2 regions of the Mesorhizobium salmacidum genome follow, and region 2 is predicted to be linked to the other one. Evidence: predicted binding sites of a transcription regulator. Region 2 holds the regulator's gene; the other holds the start of a gene.
The links. Region 2 encodes PhoB, which activates phosphate uptake and scavenging genes when phosphate is short. Its sites were predicted from a motif close to TGTCATNNANCTGTCAT; they were not measured.
Positions count from the first base shown of each region.

Region 1 (10,626 bases), on a different contig from region 2:
CCTGGGTGCGTACCGAGATGGCGCTGGCGCAGCCCGCGCCGGCGAGCGTCAGCGGCCCCATCGCCTGGGTGCGCAGGAACCTGATCGGTTCGGTCGGCGACACCATCCTCACCATCCTCGGCATCGTCATCGTCGCCTGGATTCTGCCGCAGGTCATCAACTGGGCGTTCATCAACGCACAGTGGACCGGGCCGGACCGAACGGTCTGCGCGACCGTTGCGCAAGGCGGCATTCAGCCCGACGGCTGGAGCGGAGCCTGCTGGGCTTTCGTCAACGCCAAGTTCGGCCAGTTCATGTTCGGCACCTATCCGGTCGAGGAGCGCTGGCGGCCGATCCTGGTCGCCATCCTGTTCGTGGTATTGCTGGTGCCGATGCTGATGCCGCGTGTGCCGCGCAAGGGGCTGAACGCGATCCTGCTCTTCCTGGTGCTGCCGATCGTTTCCTTCTTCCTTCTGGTCGGCGGCATATTCGGCCTGCCGCATGTCGAAACCTCGCGCTGGGGCGGGCTGCTGATCACGCTGAGCCTGTCCTTCGTCGGCATCGCCGTTTCGTTGCCGCTGGGGACCGTGCTGGCGCTCGGGCGGCGCTCGAAGATGCCGATCGTCAAGATGCTGTGCGTTATCTTCATCGAAGCCGTGCGCGGCATACCGCTGATCACCGTTCTATTTTTCGTCAGCGTCATGCTGCCGCTGTTCTTGCCGGCCGGCGTCACTTTCGACAAGTATCTGAGGGCGCTGATCGGTGTATCGCTGTTTGCGGCGGCCTATATGGCCGAAGTGGTGCGCGGCGGCCTGCAGGCGATCCCCAAGGGCCAGTATGAAGGCGCCGATTCGCTCGGCCTCGGCTACTGGCAGAAGATGGGGTTGATCGTGTTGCCGCAGGCGCTGAAGCTGGTCATCCCCGGCATCGTCAATACCTTCATCGGTATGTTCAAGGACACCAGCCTGGTCCTCATCATCTCGATGTTCGACCTGCTCGGCATCGTCAAGCAGAACTTCTCGGATGCCAATTGGGCAACGGCGCAGACCGCGAAATCCGGCCTCGTCTTCGCGGCCTTCGTCTTTTGGCTGTTCTGCTTCGGCATGTCGCGCTATTCAATGTACACGGAACGCCGGCTCGACACCGGCTACAAACGCTAAACAAAAGAACAAGGGGACCCCAGCCATGGCCACCGAAAACGCCGTCAGCGCGGAAGAGATCAAGGTCAACGCCGCCAAGATGCAGATTTCCACCACCGATGTCGCCATCGACATCATCGCCATGCACAAATGGTATGGCGAGTTCCATGTGCTGAAGGACATCAATCTGAAGGTGATGCGCGGCGAGCGCATCGTCATCTGCGGACCGTCCGGGTCTGGCAAATCGACCATGATCCGCTGCATCAACCGGCTGGAGGAGCACCAGAAGGGCAAGATCATCGTCGACGGCAAGGAACTCACCAACGATCTGAAGAAGATCGACGAGGTGCGCCGCGAGGTCGGCATGGTGTTCCAGCACTTCAACCTGTTCCCGCATCTGACCATCCTGGAGAACTGCACGCTGGCGCCGATCTGGGTGCGCAAGACACCGAAGAAGCAGGCCGAGGAAATCGCCATGCATTTCCTCAAGCGGGTCAAGATTCCCGAGCAGGCCAACAAATATCCGGGCCAGCTTTCCGGCGGCCAGCAGCAGCGCGTGGCGATCGCCCGCTCGCTGTGCATGAACCCGCGCATCATGCTGTTCGACGAGCCGACCTCGGCACTCGACCCCGAAATGATCAAGGAAGTGCTGGAGACCATGGTTGGACTGGCCGAAGAAGGCATGACCATGCTCTGCGTCACCCACGAGATGGGCTTTGCGCGGAAAGTCGCCAACCGGGTGATCTTCATGGATCAGGGCCAGATCGTTGAGCAGAACACGCCGGCCGAGTTCTTCGACCATCCGCGCCACGAACGCACGAAACTATTCCTGTCGCAGATCCTGCACTGAGCGGACTGACGCCGATTCGAAAAAGCCCGGCCGCGCCATTGCCGGGCTTTTTTGCGTCTGGCTCGTCAGGTAACGATCTTCTCCATTGAGCCGCGAACGGAATCGCGAAGCCGCACCGATGAGAAAACTCCTGCGTTTCCTGGCCCTGCTGGTTGCAGCAGTGGTGCTCGCCGTGGCGCTCGGCACGCTGGTGCCGCGGCCGCTCTGGCCGGCGGCCGCCGCGGGTGAGGGCACGCGGCGCATATTGGTGCTGAAGAACGCGATCCACACCGACATCGCCATTCCGGTGGACGACGAGATGCGCCGGCGCTTCCGTTTCCTGACCGATGCCGGCCTGCCTTCGGGCGCACCTGAAGTGCGCTATATCGTCTTCGGCTGGGGTGGGCGGGCCTTTTACCTGGAAACGCCGACATGGTCGCAAGTGAAGGCGCTGCCCGTATTCAAGGCGCTGACGCTCGACGCTTCGGTGATGCATGTCGACGTCGCTGGCGATATCACCGAGGCGCACCCCGATGTCGCCGGCTTCGACGTGGACAAGGACCGTTTCGCCGCATTGTTAGACTTCATCGAAGCGAGTTTTCAGCAGGGACCGAGCGGCCCGATCGTCATCGACAATGCCGCCTACTCCAATTTCGACCGCTTTTATGAGGCCAATGGCCGTTTCAACGCGCTGATCGGCTGCAATACCTGGACGGCGGCGGCACTGCGCACCGCCGGCCTGCGCACCGGCTGGTGGAACCCGCTGCCGGCATCGCTTGGGTTGTCGATGCGGCTGTATAATTAGCTTTGCCGCAGGCTCCTTTCAGCGACGGATGATCTGCTGCTGTTCCCACCCGTAAAGCCAGTCCAAATCCGCCGCGAGCTTCTCTCCCGGCCGCGTCGCCAGGACCAGATTGCGCGCCAATGCCACCGGTCCCCGGGCGTGCCAGGCGAGGCGGTTGAGCGCGCCGCGTTTCAGCACCTTTTCGATGCGCGGTCGTCTCAGCTTCTCCCACATGGTGAGGCTTTGCGACAGGTCGCCGGGGAAGTCGGCAATGATATCAGCAAGCATCGCGGCATCCTCGATCGCCATGGCAGCACCTTGCGCCGCGAACGGGGTCATCGCATGTGCGGCGTCGCCGATCAGCGCGATGCCGGCTGGCATCGTCCAGGGCTGCTTCCGTTCGACTGTATGGAGTGGCCAGGTCAGCCATGGGCCAGCCAAATCCATCAGTCTTGCAAGGCCTGCGGCTGTGCCGCGCATGGCGCCGGCGAGGATGCCGGGATCGGTGTGTCCGGACCAGCCCTCGGCAATGCGCTCGCCTTTGGTGAAAGCGACAAGGTTGAACGCGTCCCCCTTGCTCACGGAATAGGCCACCAAATGAAAGCCGGGGTGCAGGAAGGTGGTGACGGAGTCGGGGGCGCCGATCGCGGCAAAGGCTCGCCCGGCTTCACTGTCCGCGCTCACCGTCGCGCGCCAGGCCAGTTCGCCGGAGAATTGGCTGTTCGCGAGGCCGGCTCCGCCGCCTGGGCCGGCAAGCCTCCGCACCGACGACCAGACGCCGTCGGCGCCAACCAAAAGGAAACCCGCCGCCTGGACGGGCTTGCCGTCCATCTCGGCGGTCACGGTGATGCCGTGCGTGCCGGCGGCGATGTTGCCGACGCGCGCGCCGGTGGTGAGCTGGATGCCGGGCATTTGCGCGACGCGCGCCATCAGGGCGTCTTGCAGATCCGCCCGGTGCGCCACGAGATAGGGCGCCCCCCAGCGTTCCTCGCCGGCGCCGCCAAGCGGCACGCGTGCCAGTTGGCGCAGGCTCGCGGCGTCCTTCAGCACCACGGCTTCCGGCTTGACGGCATTGGCGAGAAGCGTGTCGAGGACGCCAAGCCGGCGCAGAATGCGCGTCGCGTTTGGCGAGAGCTGGATGCCGGCGCCGGCCGCTTCGAGGCGCTTGGCCTGTTCGAACACCCTCACGGGGTAGCCGCGTTCGGCGAAGGCGATCGCCGCCGTCAGCCCGGCTATGCCAGCCCCGGCAATCACGACCTGCCGGGACCGCGTCTCGCTCATGATCGGGAGGTCAGGCGGCCTGGTCGATGTAGAGGCAGCCCGCCGGCAGCGTTTCCGTCGCCTTCAGCTTCGGCGAATAGCGGTAGAGGGTCGAGCAGTAGGGGCAGACTTTCTCATTGTCGTCGCCCATGTCCAGAAACACGTGCGGATGATCGAAAGGCGGGTTGGCGCCCGTGCACATGAATTCCTTGACCCCGATGTCGATTGCCGGATGGCCCGCATCGTTCTGGAAATGGGGAATGGAACCGCCTGCCATCGTCGTCTCCTTAACGCAGTCTCTTCTGCATCTGGATCATATCAAACCTCTTTGCAAGTTCGATGAAATCAAACTGTCGCAAAAGCCTGTCAGAGAACTGTCGCAAAAGCCTGCCACAGGATAAGTTAAGCCGGTTAACCGGCCGAGGCGGGCGGAAGAGCAGGAATCATGAACGAACTGAAGCCGGTACAGAGCGAATTCAACAACATCACGGCAGCGAGCCCGGAAGGCAATCCGGACCGTTTCGTCAACCGCGAGTTCTCCTGGTTGCAGTTCAATCGCCGCGTTCTCGAAGAATCGCTGAACACCCATCACCCGCTGCTGGAGCGCGTCCGCTTCCTGTCGATATCGGCCGCCAATCTCGACGAGTTCTTCATGGTGCGTGTCGCCGGCCTTGCCGGCCAGGTGCGCGAGGGCATCGTGCTGAAGAGCCCGGACGGACGCACCCCAGAACAGCAGCTCGAACAGTTGCTGCGTGAGGTCGAGCGGCTGCAGGAGGACCAGCAGAAGAGCCTTTCGGCACTTACGGTGCTGCTCAACAAGGAAGGCATCGAGAGCATCACCCGTGATGCGCTGACCAAGGACGAAAGGGTCTGGCTGGAAGAGCATTTCCAGGACCAGGTGTTTCCGGTGCTTACGCCGCTGTCGATCGACCCGGCGCATCCGTTCCCGTTCATTCCCAATCTGGGCTTCTCGATGGCGCTGCAGCTTCGCCACCGCAAGAATGGCGAGGAGATGAGCGCGCTGCTGCGCCTGCCGGTGGCGCTGAAGCGCTTTATCCGCCTGCCGGACCGCAAGAACCATGTCCGCTTCATTCCGCTGGAAGAGGCGGTCGGCCTTTACATCGGAAAGCTGTTCCCAGGCTACGAGGTCAAGGGCTCCGGCACGTTCCGCATCATCCGCGACAGCGACATCGAGGTCGAGGAAGAATCGGAAGACCTGGTGCGGTTGTTCGAAACGGCGCTGAAGCGTCGCCGCCGCGGCTCGGTCATTCGCATCGAATTCGACATGTTGATGCCGGGAGAATTGCGCGATTTCGTCGCCGGCGAGCTTGGCGTCTCATCGAGCCGCATCAGCGTACTCACGGGCCCGCTGGCGCTCAGCCAGATATCCGAGATCGTCTCCGTTCCCCGCGACGACCTGAAATTCACGCCCTACAATCCGCGCTTTCCCGAGCGCATCCGCGAGCATGGTGGCGACTGTTTTGCCGCCATCCGCGAGAAGGACATCGTTGTCCATCACCCCTACGAGTCGTTCGACGTGGTGGTGCAGTTCCTGCGCCAGGCAATGGCTGACCCCGAAGTGGTGGCAATCAAGCAGACGCTCTATCGCACCTCCAATGACAGCCCGATCGTGCGTGCGCTTGTCGACGCGGCCGAGGCCGGCAAGTCGGTGACGGCGCTGGTCGAGCTCAAGGCCCGTTTCGACGAGGAGGCCAACATCCGCTGGGCGCGCGATCTCGAACGCGCCGGCGTGCAGGTCGTGTTCGGTTTCCTCGAACTCAAGACCCACGCCAAGATGTCGCTGGTGGTGCGGCGCGAGGACGGCAAGCTGCGCAACTACGTCCATCTCGGCACCGGCAACTACCATCCGGTGACCGCGCGCATCTACACCGACCTTTCCTTCTTCACCACCGATCCGACGATCGCCCGCGACGTCGCCCAGCTGTTCAATTTCATCACCGGGTATGCCGAGCCGACCGCCGAAATGCGGCTGGCGATCTCGCCGTTCACGCTGAGGAGCCGCATCCTCAAGCACATTTCAGACGAGGTCACCCATGCGTTGGAGGGACGGCCGGCGCGCATCTGGATGAAGATGAACGCGCTCGTCGATCCCATCATCATCGATGCGCTCTACGACGCCAGCCGCGTCGGTGTGGAAATCGACCTTGTCGTGCGCGGCATATGCTGTCTGCGGCCGCAGGTGCCGGGCCTGTCGGAGAACATCAGGGTCAAGTCGATCGTCGGCCGGTTCCTCGAGCACAGCCGCATCTATTGCTTCGGCAACGGCCATGGCCTTCCCTCGGACGAGGCGATTGTCTACATCTCCTCGGCGGACCTGATGCCGCGCAATCTCGACCGCCGCGTCGAGACCATGGTGCCGATCACCAATCCAACTGTGCATGAACAGATTCTGGGCCAGATCATGCTCGGCAACATCATGGACAATCAGCAAAGTTTCGACGTATTGGCTGATGGAACCTCCCGGCGCGTGGTGCTGGAGGAGGGCGAGGAACCGTTCAACGCGCAGGAATATTTCATGACCAATCCGAGCCTGTCGGGACGGGGTGACGCGCTGAAATCGCATGCGCCCAGGCGTATCGCGCAGTTCAAGCGCCGCAAGAAGAACGCCGCCGGCTGATGCTGTCCAATTCCCAGGGCCGGCTGCAGGACCGCCGACCGCTGTCCATCATCGACATCGGATCCAATTCGGTCCGTCTTGTCGTCTATGAGGGGCTGGCGCGTTCGCCGACCACGCTGTTCAACGAAAAGATGCTGGCGGGCCTCGGCCGTGGCATCGTGTCGACGGGGAAGCTCGACCCCGAGGGGGTGGCGCGCTCGATGGAGGAGTTTCGCCGTTTCCGCGCGCTCTCCGACCAGGCCGGTGCCGAACACATGTACGTGCTGGCGACCGCCGCCGCCCGCGAGGCGATCAACGGTCCCGATTTCATCCATCGCGCCGAGGATGTGCTCAAGACCGAGATCCGCGTGCTCTCCGGCCGCCAGGAAGCGCATTACTCCGCGCTTGGCGTCATCTCCGGCTTCCATCCGGCCAACGGCATTGCCGGCGACCTTGGCGGCGGCAGCCTGGAGCTCATCGACATCGACGGCGAGGCGATCGGCGACGGCATCACGCTGCCGCTTGGCGGCCTGCGCCTGCAGGACATGGCGAAGAACTCGCTCGTCCAGGCGCAGAAGATCGCGCGCCAGGAATTGGCCCGGGCCAAGCTCTTGAAGGGTGGGCAGGGCAGGACTTTCTACGCTGTCGGCGGCACCTGGCGAAATCTTGCCAGGCTGCACATGGAGATGACCAACTATCCGCTCGGCGTCATGCACCACTACGAAATATCGGCCGAAAGTGCTCAAACCTTCCTCAAGCAGGTAGCCAGGGGCGAGGTCGAAAAGGTGAGGGGTATCGAGGGCGTCTCCAAGAACCGCCGCTCGCTGCTGCCATACGGCGCTCTCGTGCTGCAGGAAATCATGACGGCGATGCAGCCGTCCAGGATCGTCGTTTCGGCGCAAGGCGTGCGCGAAGGTTTTCTCTATTCGCTGCTCGACGCGGTCGAGCAGAAGGCCGATCCGCTGATCTCGGCCGCCGAGGAGCTTGCGCTTTTGCGCTCGCGTTCGGTCCATCACGCGCATGATCTGGTCGAATGGACAGGCAAGGCCTTCAAGGCGTTCGGCATCGACGAGACGGAAGACGAAGCGCGCTATCGCCACGCCGCCTGCCTGCTCGCCGATATCGGCTGGCGCGCTCATCCGGAATATCGCGGCAAGCAGTCGCTCAACATCATCGCGCATGCGTCCTTCATCGGTGTCGATCATCCCGGCCGCGCCTATCTGGCGCTGACCAACGCCTACCGTCATGACGGCGTCTTCAATGAATTGGTGGCGCCCGAAATCAAGGCGCTGGCGCCGCCGCGCCTGTTGGAGCGCGCCCGCGTGCTGGCGGCGATGATGCGCGTCGTCTACCTGCTGACGGCCGCGATGCCTGGCATCATGCCGAGGCTGAAATGGGCAAGCCGCCCCAACGGCGCGCTGGCGCTGGTGCTGCCGGCTTCGCTTTCCGATCTCTACGGCGAGCGCCCGGCCGGCCGGCTGGCGCAGCTGGCGCGCATCACCAGCCGCCGCCTGGAACTGGCGATCGAGGGCGGGCAGAGCGTGTCGGTCAAATAGTCAAGTCACGCCGGCGCCGATGCCGAATTCCCGCCCATCAAACGACCATGCGCCAGCGCCGGCCATGGCAAGCGCCAGGAAGCCGCCCGCGATGGCGATGTCCTTCATCAGCATCTGCTGATGCATGAAAGCGAGCGTCGCATCGCCGGCGCCTTGGCCGTAATGGCCGATGAAGCCCGCCACGATGCAGAAGGCGGCCAGCAGCAGCGCCACGATCCGTGTCTGGAAGCCAACGAGGATCAGCAGCCCCGCGATCAGTTCGAACAGGCCGGTGGCCCAGGCGGCGAGCGCGGGCAGCGGCAGGCCAAGGCCGGAGAAATAGCTGGTGGTCCCAGCAGTGTTGGCGAGCGCCTGGAAGCCGGACGGCACGAACAGCACGGCAAACAGCAGCCGCGAAACCATAAGCAATGCATTGCGACCCATGGCACCCTCCCTTGCCGGCACGGTCACCGGCGACCATCGCAGTCTACGCCTATGATCACACAACGAAAAAGCGGCGCGGAAAATTCCGCGCCGCTTGTTTCGGGCCCTTGGGAGGGGAAGCCTTAGCCGCGCCTGGCGTCGATCGAATACGCGCCTGCACCCGAGGAGGCCAGCAGCAGGAAGCCGCCGGTGATGGCGACGTTCTTGAGAAACTGGATCATCTGCATCTGGTCGGCCCAGCCGGTGTGGGCGACCAGACCGGTTGCGATTGTGAAGATCGCGAGCACCCAGGCGGCGATCCTGGTCTGGAAACCGACGAGGACGGCAAGGCCGCCAAGCAGCTCGATCAGACCGACGATGACGGCTGTCGCCGTCGGTGCCGGCAGGCCGAGGCCACCGAAATAGGCGGCCGTGCCGGAAATGGCGGATAGTTTGCCGAATCCGGAAAGCAGGAAAATGACTGCGAGCAGGATACGGCCGAGCAGGATGGTGACAGAACTGTTGGACGCGGTGCCGGCGGCGGAAGTGTTGATGGACATGGTGGCTCTCCGATTGGTTTGAATGGCCACTCAGATAGACGATGCCGACTGTTCACCAAAGTCAGCCATGCGGTGACACATTGTTCACAGGATATACATTTTCGTGATCGGGCAGGGGGCGCGAAATTCGTGTCGGACGATGCGGTGGCGGGAGTAAATTCTCCCGCCGAAAAATGTCACTCGTGGTCCGACGCAATTCCGGACGGAAAACCGCTTTGCACTTTTCCTGGAATCGCTTCACCCAGGATGGGTCATGTCCTCCGGCCGCACCAGGCGGTCATAGTCGGCCTCGCTGACCAGTCCGGTTTCCAGTGCTTCCTCGCGCAATGTCGTGCCGTTCTTGTGCGCGGTCTTGGCGATCTTGGCGGCGTTGTCATAGCCGATGGTGGGAGCAAGCGCCGTCACCAGCATCAGTGAACGGTCGAGGGCCGCCTTGATGTTGTCCTCTCGCGCCTCGATGCCGATTATGCAATTGTCGGTGAAGGAGACCGATGCGTCGGCCAGCAACTGCACCGACTGGAGGAAGTTGTAGGCCATCAGCGGATTGTAGACGTTGAGCTCGAAATGGCCCTGGCTGCCGGCGAAGGTCAGCGCCGCATTGTTGCCGAAGACCTGCACGCAAACTTGCGTCATCGCCTCGCACTGCGTCGGATTGACCTTGCCCGGCATGATCGAGGACCCGGGCTCGTTTTCCGGCAGCGACAATTCGCCGAGGCCCGAGCGCGGGCCGGAGCCGAGAAAGCGGATGTCGTTGGCGATCTTGAACAGTGCCGCCGCCGCCGCGTTGATGGCGCCGTGCGAGAACACCATGGAATCGTGCGCGGCCAGCGCTTCGAACTTGTTCGGCGCGGTGACGAAGGCGATGCCTGATATGGCGGCGATACGATCGGCCACCCGCTCGGCGAAACCGACCGGCGCATTGAGGCCGGTGCCGACGGCAGTGCCGCCTTGCGCCAATTCCTGCAGGCCGGGCAGCGTCAATTCGATGCGTTTGATCGACGATGCGACCTGCGCCGCGTAGCCGGAGAATTCCTGGCCCAGCGTCAGTGGCGTGGCATCCTGCGTATGGGTGCGGCCGATCTTGATGATGTGATTGAAGTCCCGGCTCTTGGCGGCGAGCGCCTTATGCAGGTGCTTCAGCGCCGGCAAGAGGTCGTGCACGATCCGCTCGGCGCAGGCGATGTGCATGGCCGTCGGATAGGTATCGTTCGACGACTGGCTCATATTGACGTGGTCGTTGGGGTGCACCGGCTTTTTCGAGCCCATGACGCCGCCCAGCATTTCGATCGCGCGATTCGAGATCACTTCGTTGGCGTTCATGTTGGACTGCGTGCCCGAACCGGTCTGCCAGACCACCAGCGGGAAGTGGTCGTTGAGCTTGCCGTCGATGACCTCTTGCGCGGCCTCGATGATTGCCTTGCCGATGGCCGGATCGAGCCGCTTGAGCTCCATATTGGCTTCCGCCGCCGCCCGCTTGACGATACCCAGCGCGCGCACGAT
Region 1 is NZ_JAPYKS010000017.1:13,292-23,917, reverse strand. Features, by position in the region: gene O7A60_RS21840 (amino acid ABC transporter permease) at 1-1,139, shown strand, start outside; gene O7A60_RS21835 (amino acid ABC transporter ATP-binding protein) at 1,219-1,968, shown strand; gene O7A60_RS21830 (TIGR02117 family protein) at 2,087-2,752, shown strand; gene O7A60_RS21825 (FAD-dependent monooxygenase) at 2,771-4,012, opposite strand; gene O7A60_RS21820 (zinc-finger domain-containing protein) at 4,023-4,268, opposite strand; gene O7A60_RS21815 (RNA degradosome polyphosphate kinase) at 4,437-6,629, shown strand; gene ppx (exopolyphosphatase) at 6,629-8,164, shown strand; gene O7A60_RS21805 (DoxX family protein) at 8,165-8,587, opposite strand; gene O7A60_RS21800 (DoxX family protein) at 8,710-9,126, opposite strand; gene fumC (class II fumarate hydratase) at 9,364-10,626, opposite strand, start outside.
Region 1: O7A60_RS21815 (RNA degradosome polyphosphate kinase) is a predicted target of PhoB. The motif match lies at 4,356-4,372, and genes of this name have one in related genera.

Region 2 (10,626 bases):
TTGCGGGCGTCGAACAGGGCCTGCGTCGAGCGCAGCAGCGACAGATGCAGGTCGATGCGGCTCTCGATCCGATTGAGGGCGTCATCGGCCGCCCCTTCGAACTTGATGCGGGCGGCTTCCTGCGTCGCGAAATAAGCGAATCCCGCCATGGTCATGCTGATCAATGCAACGGCAATGAACGCGACGATTGGAAAAAGCTTCTTCAACGGATGATGCGGTCCACGATCAAACAGGACCTTTATGGGCAAGTCGCCGGGCCAACACAATGGTCAGGCCAAGCCATCGTGATCACTGGCATATCATGTGAACGGCAACGGGGCGTGCCAGAACAGCCTGGCCGGCCTCAGGCGGCGATCTTCAGCGCACCCGGCCCCGGTATGGCACCTGGAGGACATTTACCCAGGATGATCATGCCCAGCACCTCGTCCTGGGTGACATCCGTGGTGCGTGCCGTGCCGACGACCTGGCCGTTCTTCATCACGCAGACCCGGTCGGCAAGCTCGAACACGTCGTGGATGTCGTGGCTGATCAGGAAGATGCCGATGCCCTCGGACTTGAGCTGCCTGACCAGTTCGCCGACCTGTGCCGTTTCCTGGGGCCCGAGTGCCGCCGTCGGCTCGTCCATGATCAGGATGCGGGCGTTGAACAGGATGGCGCGTGCGATCGCCACCGACTGGCGCTGTCCGCCCGACAGTTTGATCACCGGTTCCTTGAAACGCTGGAAGCGAGGATTGAGCCGCCCCATCACCTTGCGCGCCTCGGCCTCCATGGCGACGTCGTCGAGCGTGCCCCAGACGGTCATCAGCTCGCGGCCGAGGAACAGATTGGCGGCGGCATCGACATTGTCTGCCAACGCCAGCGTCTGGTAGATTGTCTCGATCCCGTATTTCTTGGCCTCGCGCGGGTTGGAGATCGGTGCCTCCTCGCCATTGACGAATATCTGGCCGGAGTCGCGCTTGTAGGCGCCGGACAGTATCTTGATCAGCGTCGACTTGCCGGCGCCGTTGTGGCCGAGCAGCGCCACGACCTCGCCGGGGAAAAGATCGATCGAGGCATCGTCGACGGCACGGATGCCGCCGAATGCGATCGAGATATTACGCATGTCGACCAGCGCGGTGGCTGCAGGAGCAGTCTTGTCAATCACGGCGATGCCTCCCTAAACGCGCTTGCGGTAAACGGTGTCGAGCCACACCGCGATGACCAGCACGGCGCCGACGACAATGCTCTGCAGCGGCGAATCGACGCCGAGCAGCACCATGCCCGACTGCAGCGACTGCATCAGCAACGCGCCGAGCATGGCGCCGATGATCGTTCCCGAGCCGCCGGCAAGCGACGTGCCGCCGATGACGGCCGCGGCAATGACGAGCAGTTCATCCAATGTTCCAAGCACATTGGTGGCCGAGTTCTGCCGGGCCGACGAAATGGCGGCGGCAATCGTGGCCAGCACGCCCATGATCATGAACACCTTCATGGTGATCCAGCGCGTGTTGATGCCGGCGAGGTTGGCCGCTTCCGGATTGCCGCCGATGGCAAAGACATAACGGCCGAAACGGGTGCGTTTTGTGATGAAGGTCATGACCAGACCGACGGCGACGGCCATCAGTACCGGTATGGCGATGCCGTGGGCGATGAATAGCCCGCCCTCCGGCACGGTGATGTTGTTGGCGGCCGCGTACCGGTTCACGATGCCGATCGGCCACGGATAGGAGTTGGCCAGCCACACCGCGCCCATGATGACGGCACAGGTGACGACGCCGAGCAGCGTCTCGGCCCAGATCGGCCGCAGCGGGAAGCGGAACCGCTTTCGTTGCACCCGCCCGTTGAACAGCGCAAACACGACGGCCAGGCAGGCGACGATGCCTACGACCCAGCTCCAGGTCGCACCGATCGATCCGGCCGGTCCGCCGCCCATCAACTGGAAGGTGGCGTCGAGCGGTGCCACCGTCTGGCCGCTGGTGACCCACCAGGCGGCACCGCGCCAGACCAGCAGGCCGCCCAGCGTGACGATGAAGGCCGGCACTTCGAGATAGGCGATGACGAAGCCCTGGAAGGCGCCGATCAACAGGCCGAGCGCCAGGCCGATGACCAGTGCCAGCACCCAGATCCATGGATTGCCGAGTTCAAGCCCCACGAACCGGACCAGGAAGTGCACCTGGGCAAAGCCCATGACCATGCCGATCAGGCCCTCGGCGGAACCGACGGACAGGTCGATGTTGCGCATGACGATGACCAGCACCATGCCGCAGGCCATGATTGCGACCGCGGACGTCTGCACCGACAGATTCCACAGATTGCGCGGCGTCAGAAACGTGCGGCTGTCGAAATCGAACGGATTGACGCCAAGACGCAAGCTCGAAATCACATGCAGCGCGACCCAGATCAGCAGCAGGGCGCCGATCATGCCGAGCATACGGGTGTCGATCTCGGTCGCTTTCAGGAACCGGGCAACCGCGCCGAGTTCCGAGGCGCGCGCGGTATCGGCCTGCAGGTTGGACGTCGTGTCGGTCATGATTTCCTCCAACCGGCTGGCCGTCTGACGCGGATGCCGAACCAGCCTAGAAGCTATCCGCGCGATGCGGAAACACAAATCTTTTTGAGAAAACGCCGCGGCTTGGGGGCCGCGGCGCCTTCATTCTTCAAGCGGTCAAACTCAGTTGCAGGCCGCGACGCTGCCGGCGGCGACGCCCGCGCAGACTTCGTCCTTATTGATCCAGCCGGCGTCGATGACGAGGTTGAGATTGTCCTTGGTGATGGCGACCGGGGTCAGGAACAGCGACTTGACGGTGTTGCCGCCAGGCGTCGTGAAGTCCTTCGCGCCGGCGATGTCGGTCATCTTCTTGCCGTCGGCGAGCTGCGAGGCGATCTCGGCGGCGTTCTTGCCGAGTTCACGCGCATCCTTCCACACCGACACGGTCTGGGTGCCGAGCGCGATGCGGTTGAGCGCGGCGTGGTCGCCGTCCTGGCCAGAGACCGGCACGGTGCCGGCGAGCCCCTGCGCCGTCAGCGCCGCGACGACTCCGCCGGCGGTGCCGTCATTGGCCGCGACCACGGCGTCGACCTTATTGTCGTTGGCGGTGAGGAACTGCTCCATGTTCTTCTGGGCGTTGGCGGGCAGCCAGCCGTCCGTATAGGCTTCGCCGACATTCTTGATCTTGCCGCTGTCGATGGCTTCCTTCAGCACTTCCATCGAGCCCGAGAACAGGAAGTCGGCATTCGGATCGGCACCCGAGCCCTTGATGAAGACGTAATTGCCTTCAGGCTTCACCTTGAACACCTCGCGGGCCTGCATGCGGCCGACTTCCTTGTTGTCGAAGGTCAGGTAGAAGACGTCCTTGTTCTCGATCAGGCGGTCATAGCCGACGACCGGAATGCCCTCGTCGAGCGCCTTCTGCACCGCCGGGCCGATGGCCGAAGCATCCTGCGCAAGGATGATCAGCGAATTGGCGCCCTGCGAAATCAGGCTTTCGACATCGGTCAGCTGCTTGCCGGGATTGGACTGCGCATCGGCGGAAATGTACTTGTCGCCCGCGGCCTCGATCGCCTTCTTCATGGCGGCCTCGTCGGTCTTCCAGCGCTCTTCCTGGAAATTCGACCACGAAACGCCGATGACCTTGTCCTTCGCCTGCGCCACCGACGCCAGCGTCAGCGACATGGCGACACCCGCCAGGATGGCGACTGTGAATCTCTTCATGATATATCCTCCCTGCGCCGCGTATGGCGCGACCAAACTGGCCCGAAGGCCCGCACAAAGGCCCTATTTTTTCGAGCCTCGAAAAAACACTGATCCATCGTCGGAACACTGTCAACATCGATCCTGATGGATTTTGAGGTGCCGGGAAGCTTTTTTCGAGTCCCGCAATAAATAAATGACAGCTCCTGCCGCATCTGCCAGTATTCGGCCCATTGCCGGAGAGGTTCGAGGGGGTGTCAAGAACCGCGGCGACGGGGAGGATGTGGGAAGCATGTCGGTCGGAATCCGCCACGACGATCTGCGCCGGCGCAACCGCGCCATGGTGATTGCAGCCGTGCGTCAGGGTGGTCAGCCCTCGCGCACCGAGATCGCCGCCACCACCGGCCTCAGCCACTCGACCATCTCGGCAATATCAGCCGACCTGATCGGCGAGGGTATCCTGACCGAAGGCAAGCCGAACGAGGCTGGTTCATTGAAACGCGGCCGGCCGCAGGTCGGTCTTGGCCTCAACCCCGAGGCCGCGGCTGTGATGACCGTGGTGCTGTCGCTGAATTTCCTGTCCGTCGCCGTCATCGATTATTCCGGCCAGGTGGTCGCCGAGGAACAGCGCCGGCTGGACACGCTGACCATGTCGCGCGAGGCGCTGATCGGCGAATGCACGGCAATAGTGCGGCGGCGCCTCGAGGACCCCGATCTCGACGTCCGCAGTATTGCCCGCATCGCGCTGGCGATCCAGGGCATCACCGACACCGAAGCGCGTGCGATGCTGTGGTCGCCGATCACGCCGCAGACGGACATTCCCTTCGCCGACATACTTGAAGCCGAGTTCGGCATCCCCGCCACCATGGAGAACGACTGCAACATGATGGCGGTGGCGCTGCGCTGGCGCGACCCCGAACGCTACCGCGACGACTTCATCGCCATCCTGCTCTCGCACGGCATCGGCATGGGCCTGGTGCTGAAGGGCGAGCTGTTCACCGGCACGCATTCATCGGGAGGCGAGTTCGGCCACATGATCCATCGCCCGGGAGGCGCGCTCTGCCGCTGCGGACGGCGCGGCTGCGTCGAGGCCTATGCCGGCAACTACGCCATCTGGCGCAACGCCAGGCAGCTTGGCGAGGACGCCGAACCGGTCGCAGATGTCAGCGATGCGCAGATGCGGACACTCGCCGCGACGGCAAGGGAGAAAGACGGACCGGAGCGCGAAGCCTATCGCAAGGCCGGCGAGGCGCTGGGCTATGGACTGGGCAGCCTGTTCGCGCTGATCGATCCCGCACCCGTCGCCATGGTCGGCGTCAGCGCCGCCGCCTTCGACCTGATCGAGCCGGCCTTGCGCGAGGCCATCGCCCAGACCGCCGGCGGCCAGCATTCGGAATCGATTTCCTTCGACACCGAGCCGAACGAGCTGCCGCTCATCCGCGAAGGTTGCGCCATGCGCGCATTGACCTTCGTCGACCAGGAGATTTTCGCGCCGGGCGTGCTGGCGAGGCCCGGCGTTTCGGGCAAGAATGTAGCCTGATTTCAGTCTTCGCGGATCGCGTAGCCCGCGCCGCGAATGGTGCGGATCACGTCCGGCATGCGGCCGTTGTTGACCGCCTTGCGCAGCCGGCCGACATGCACGTCCACGGTGCGTTCATCGATGTAGATCGTCTCGCCCCAGACATTGTCGAGCAACTGGCTGCGCGAGAACACGCGGCCGGGATGGCGCATCATGAATTCCAGCAGGCGGAACTCGGTCGGTCCGAGCCGGATCTCGCTCTTCTTGCGATAGACCCGGTGCGATTCCCGGTCGAGCACGATGTCGCCGACCTTGAGCACGCTGGACAGCACTTCCGGCTTGGCGCGGCGCAGCAGCGCCTTGACCCGGGCCATGAATTCCGGTGTCGAGAACGGCTTGACCAGATAGTCGTCGGCACCGGTCGAGAGGCCGCGCACACGGTCGCTCTCCTCGCCGCGCGCCGTCAGCATGATGATCGGCAGCCTCTCGGTCTCGGGCCGCATTCGCAGGCGCCGACAGAGTTCGATGCCGGAAACCGCCGGCACCATCCAGTCGAGCACCAGGAGGTCGGGCACGTTCTCCTGGAGGCGGATCTCGGCTTCGTCGCCGCGTGTCACCACCTCGACCTGGTAGCCTTCCGATTCCAGATTGTAGCGGAGGAGCACGCCGAGCGGCTCCTCGTCCTCCACCACCATGATGCGTGGCGCGATCATCGATTGATCATCCCTGCCGTCAAGCCGCCGGCACCGACATCGCCGTCTCGTCCTGCTTCGGACGGTTGGCGGGCAGTTGCGTGCCGGTCAGCACATAATATGCATTCTCGGCAATGTTGGTCACGTGGTCGCCGATGCGTTCGAGATTCTTGGCGCAGAACAAAAGATGCGTGCAAGCCGTGATGTTGCGCGGATCTTCCATCATGTAGGTCAGGAGTTCGCGGAACACCGATGTGTATTTGACATCGATGCGTTCGTCGTCATTCCTGAGCTTGGCGAGTGCGGCGGCATCGCCGGCCGCATATTCCTCGACCACGCCCTGCACCTGGATCAGCACCAGCTGCGCCATGGAGTCGATCGAATGCGACAGGTCGCGCGGCGTGGCGGAGAGGCCGACGGAGCCGACGCGCTTGGCGATGTTCTTGGCAAGGTCGCCGATGCGCTCGAGATCGCCCGCCATCCGGATCGAGCCGACGACATGACGCAGATCGTCGGCCATCGGCTGACGCTTGGCGATGAGGGTGATGGCGCGGTCGTCGAGTTCGCGCTGGCGCGCGTCCATGATGGCGTCGTCGGAGACGACGCGCTGTGCCAGCGCGTTGTCGGAATTCAGCAGCGCCTTGGTGGCGCCGCCGACCATCGTGCCGGCGAGATCGCCCATGTCACTGATCAGCCTGCTGATCTGTCCGAGATCCTCGTCGAAGGCTGCGACTGTATGTTCGGCCATGATCCTGGTCCTCGTATGCGTGATATCAGCCGAAGCGGCCGGTGATGTAGTCCTGCGTGCGCTTCTCGCGAGGCGACGTGAAGATCTTCTCGGTCTTGTCGAATTCGACCAGTTCGCCCAGATACATGAAAGCCGTCTGGCGTGACACGCGCGCCGCCTGCTGCATATTGTGGGTGACGATGACGATCGTGTAGTCGGCCTGCAACTCGTCGATCAGTTCCTCGATCTTGGCGGTCGACAGCGGATCGAGCGCCGAGGCCGGCTCGTCGAGCAGGATGACCTCCGGCTTCACCGCCACGGTGCGGGCGATGCAAAGACGCTGCTGCTGGCCGCCCGACAGGCTGAGGCCGCTGGCGTTCAGCTTGTCCTTGACCTCGGTCCACAATGCGGCGCGCTTCAGCGCCTGCTCGACACGGCCGTCCATCTCGGCCTTGCTGATCTTCTCATAGAGCCTGACGCCGAAAGCGATGTTCTCATAGATCGACATCGGGAACGGCGTCGGCTTCTGGAACACCATGCCGACCTTGGTCCGCAGCAGGTTGAGATCCTGCGAACGATCGAGAACGTTCTGGCCGTCGAGCAGCACCTGGCCCTCGGCGGTTTGCTTGGGGTAGAGTTCGTAGATGCGGTTGAAGACGCGCAGCAGCGTCGACTTTCCGCAACCCGACGGTCCGATGAAGGCCGTCACGCTGCGCTCGGGCAGCGACAACGTGATGTCCTTCAGCGCCTTCGACTGGCCGTAGTAGAAATTGAGGTTCTTGACCTCGATCTTCGCCTTGGCGGCTGCCTCGGTGGCAATGGTCATGTCTGGAGACAACATCTGGCTCATTTGTCCTCTCTGCGTCCGGTCAGGCTGCGCGCAAAGATGCTGAGCGCGAGAACCGTCAATGTGATTATGAGTGCGCCGGTCCAGGCCAGTTGCTGCCATTCCTCATAGGGGCTGAGAGCGAACTGGAAGATGGTGACCGGCAGGCTGGCCATCGGCGCGTTGAGATTGCTCGACCAGAACTGGTTGTTGAGCGCGGTGAAGAGCAGCGGCGCCGTCTCGCCGGAGATGCGGGCGATCGACAGCAGTATGCCGGTGACGATGCCGGAAAGTGCTGCACGGTAAGCCACTGATTTGATGACCACCCAGCGCGGCGCGCCGATCGCGGTGCCGGCTTCGCGCAAGGCGTTCGGCACCAGGTTGAGCATGTCCTCGGTGGTGCGCACGACCACGGGGATGACCAGGATGGCCAGCGCGACGGCGCCGGCGATCGCCGAGAAATGCCCCATCGGCCGCACCATCAATTCGTAGACGAACAGGCCGATGATGATCGACGGCGCCGACAGCAGGATGTCGTTGATGAAGCGCACCACGGTGGTGAGTTTCGAGAAGCGGCCGTATTCGGCCATGTAGGTGCCGGCCAGAACACCGATTGGCGTGCCGACGATAACGGCGATGATCGTCATCACCACGCTGCCATAGATAGCGTTCAGCAGGCCGCCGGCATCGCCGGGGGGCGGCGTCATCTGCGTGAACACATCAAGGGAGAGCCCGGCTGCGCCTTTGTAGACCAATGCGCCGAGGATCAGTGCCAGCCAGGCAAGCCCGATGCCCGCGGCGGCGACGCACAGCGTCATCATCACCGAGTTTCTGGTCTTGCGGCGGCGGTGAAGCGACGAGGCTGTCGACATCGGTCAGGCTCCGGTGCGGGCGTCGATGCGCATCAGCATGTAGCGTGCGATGGCAAGGATGAGGAAGGTGATGACGAACAGGATCAGGCCGAGCGCCACCAGCGAGGACGTGTAGAGGTCGCCGACGGCTTCGGTGAATTCATTGGCGATGGTCGCGGAGATTGTCGTTGCCGGCGCGAACAGCGAGGTCGAGATGCGGTGCGCATTACCGATCACGAAGGTCACCGCCATGGTTTCGCCGAGCGCGCGGCCAAGGCCGAGCATGACGCCGCCCATGATGCCGATGCGGGTGTAAGGGATGACGACGCGACGTGTCACTTCCCAGGTCGTGCAGCCAATGCCGTAGGCGGACTCCTTCAGCACCGGCGGCACCGTGTCGAACACGTCCTTGGTGATCGAGGTGATGAAGGGCAGCACCATGATGGCGAGGATCAGCGACGAGGTCAGCAGGCCGATGCCGTAGGGCGGACCGGCAAACAGGCTGCCAAGGCCGGGAACGCCATGGAAAACGCTGATGATGAAGGGTTGCACCGTCGTCTGCAGGAACGGCGCCAGGACGAACAGGCCCCAGATGCCGTAGATGATCGAAGGAATGCCGGCCAGCAGTTCCACCGCCATGCCGATTGGGCGCCGAAGTGGGCGCGGGCAAAGCTCGGTGAGAAAAATGGCAATGCCGATGCCGAGCGGCACGGCGATCAGGATGGCGATGGCCGATGTGACAATGGTGCCATAGATAGGCGCCAGGGCGCCGAATTTCTCCGTCACCGGGTTCCAGCTCTCGCTGGTCAGAAACGAGAAGCCGAAGGTCGACAGTGCCTGCCAGGAACCGGCAAACAACGAGATGGCGACGCCGCCAAGCAGCACCAGCACGAGAATGGCGGCGGCGCGGGTCAGCCCATGGAAGATCGAATCGGTTAACGCGAAACGTCTGACGATGGCGTCGCGCGAGCCCTTGATGGCCGGCAAGGCTTCCTGGACAGCACTCATGTCAAGCTCGGCTCTTTGTGTTGAGAAAAAGGAGCGCCGCGTGAAGCGGCGCTCCTTCGGGTGATGTTACTCGCCAGCGTAGACCGGCTTGCCGCCGGCCTGGATGTCGGCCTTCCACGAAGCCTTGATCAGGTCGACGACACTGTCGGGGATCGACACATAGTCGAGCGCCTTGGCGGTTTCCTTGCCGTCCTTGTAGGCCCAGGCAAAGAACTTCAGCGCTTCGCCGGTGGCAGCGGCATCGTCCGGAGCCTTGTGGATCAGCACCCAGGTCGAGGCGGCGATCGGCCAGGTGGCGTCGCCGGGCTCGTTGGTGATGATGACGTTGAAGTTCTTCGCGCCCTTGAAGTCGGCATTCGAAGCGGCGGCGCCGAAGGATTCGAGCGACGGCTCGACGACCTTGCCGGCTGCATTCACCATCTTGGAATAGGACAGCTTGTTCTGCTTGGCATAGGCATATTCGACGTAGCCGATGCCGCCGTCGGTTTGCTTGACGGTGTTGGCAACGCCTTCGCTGCCTTTGGCGCCGACGCCGGTCGGCCATTCGACGGCCGTGTCCGAACCAACCTCGTCCTTCCAGTCGGGCGACAGTTTCACCAGGTAGTCGGTGAAGTTGAAGGTCGTGCCCGAACCGTCCGAGCGATGCACGACCGCGATCGCGGTCGACGGCAGGGTGAGCGAGGGGTTCAGCGCCTTGATCGCGGCGTCGTCCCAGGTGGTGATGGCGCCGAGATAGATCTGGGCCAGCGTCTTGCCGTCGAGGACGAGTTCGCCCGGCTTGATGCCCGTGAGGTTGACGATCGGCACGATGCCGCCCATCACCATCGGGAACTGCACGAGGCCGTTCTTTTCGAGGTCTGCGTCGGACATCGGCTTGTCGGTGGCGCCGAAGGTCACGGTCTTGGCGATGACCTGCTTGATGCCGCCGCCGGAGCCGATCGACTGGTAGTTGAGGCCGATGCCGGTGTCCTTCTTGTAGGTGTCGGCCCATTTGGCGAACACCGGATAGATGAAGGTCGAGCCGGCGCCGGAAAGATCAGCTGCCATTGCTGCGGAAAGGGTGAGGGTGGACGCCGCAGCCATTGCAATCGCAACGGCCGCCGAGCGGATGAAATGTCTCATGTGGCCTGCTCCTGTTCGGAAGATGGTCTCTCGGCGCCACTTCTTTCCGGCGCCCGCTGAGGCCAATAGCCTTGGATTATAACAGTCGCATGACAGTTTCATGTCAGCCCGGTAACGCGTCGCCGGCACCGGGAAAAGCACCGGTGTCGGGCGCTTCGCGGCGCGGTCCGAGTTTACCGCCGGAATCAGGGGCTTGAGCCGTTCGACGGCT
Region 2 is NZ_JAPYKS010000004.1:298,490-309,115, reverse strand. Features, by position in the region: gene O7A60_RS07910 (CHASE domain-containing protein) at 1-206, opposite strand, end outside; gene O7A60_RS07905 (ATP-binding cassette domain-containing protein) at 344-1,102, opposite strand; gene O7A60_RS07900 (sugar ABC transporter permease) at 1,157-2,509, opposite strand; gene xylF (D-xylose ABC transporter substrate-binding protein) at 2,651-3,691, opposite strand; gene O7A60_RS07890 (ROK family protein) at 3,963-5,210, shown strand; gene phoB (phosphate regulon transcriptional regulator PhoB) at 5,213-5,902, opposite strand; gene phoU (phosphate signaling complex protein PhoU) at 5,922-6,629, opposite strand; gene pstB (phosphate ABC transporter ATP-binding protein PstB) at 6,655-7,458, opposite strand; gene pstA (phosphate ABC transporter permease PstA) at 7,455-8,306, opposite strand; gene pstC (phosphate ABC transporter permease subunit PstC) at 8,310-9,293, opposite strand; gene pstS (phosphate ABC transporter substrate-binding protein PstS) at 9,360-10,415, opposite strand.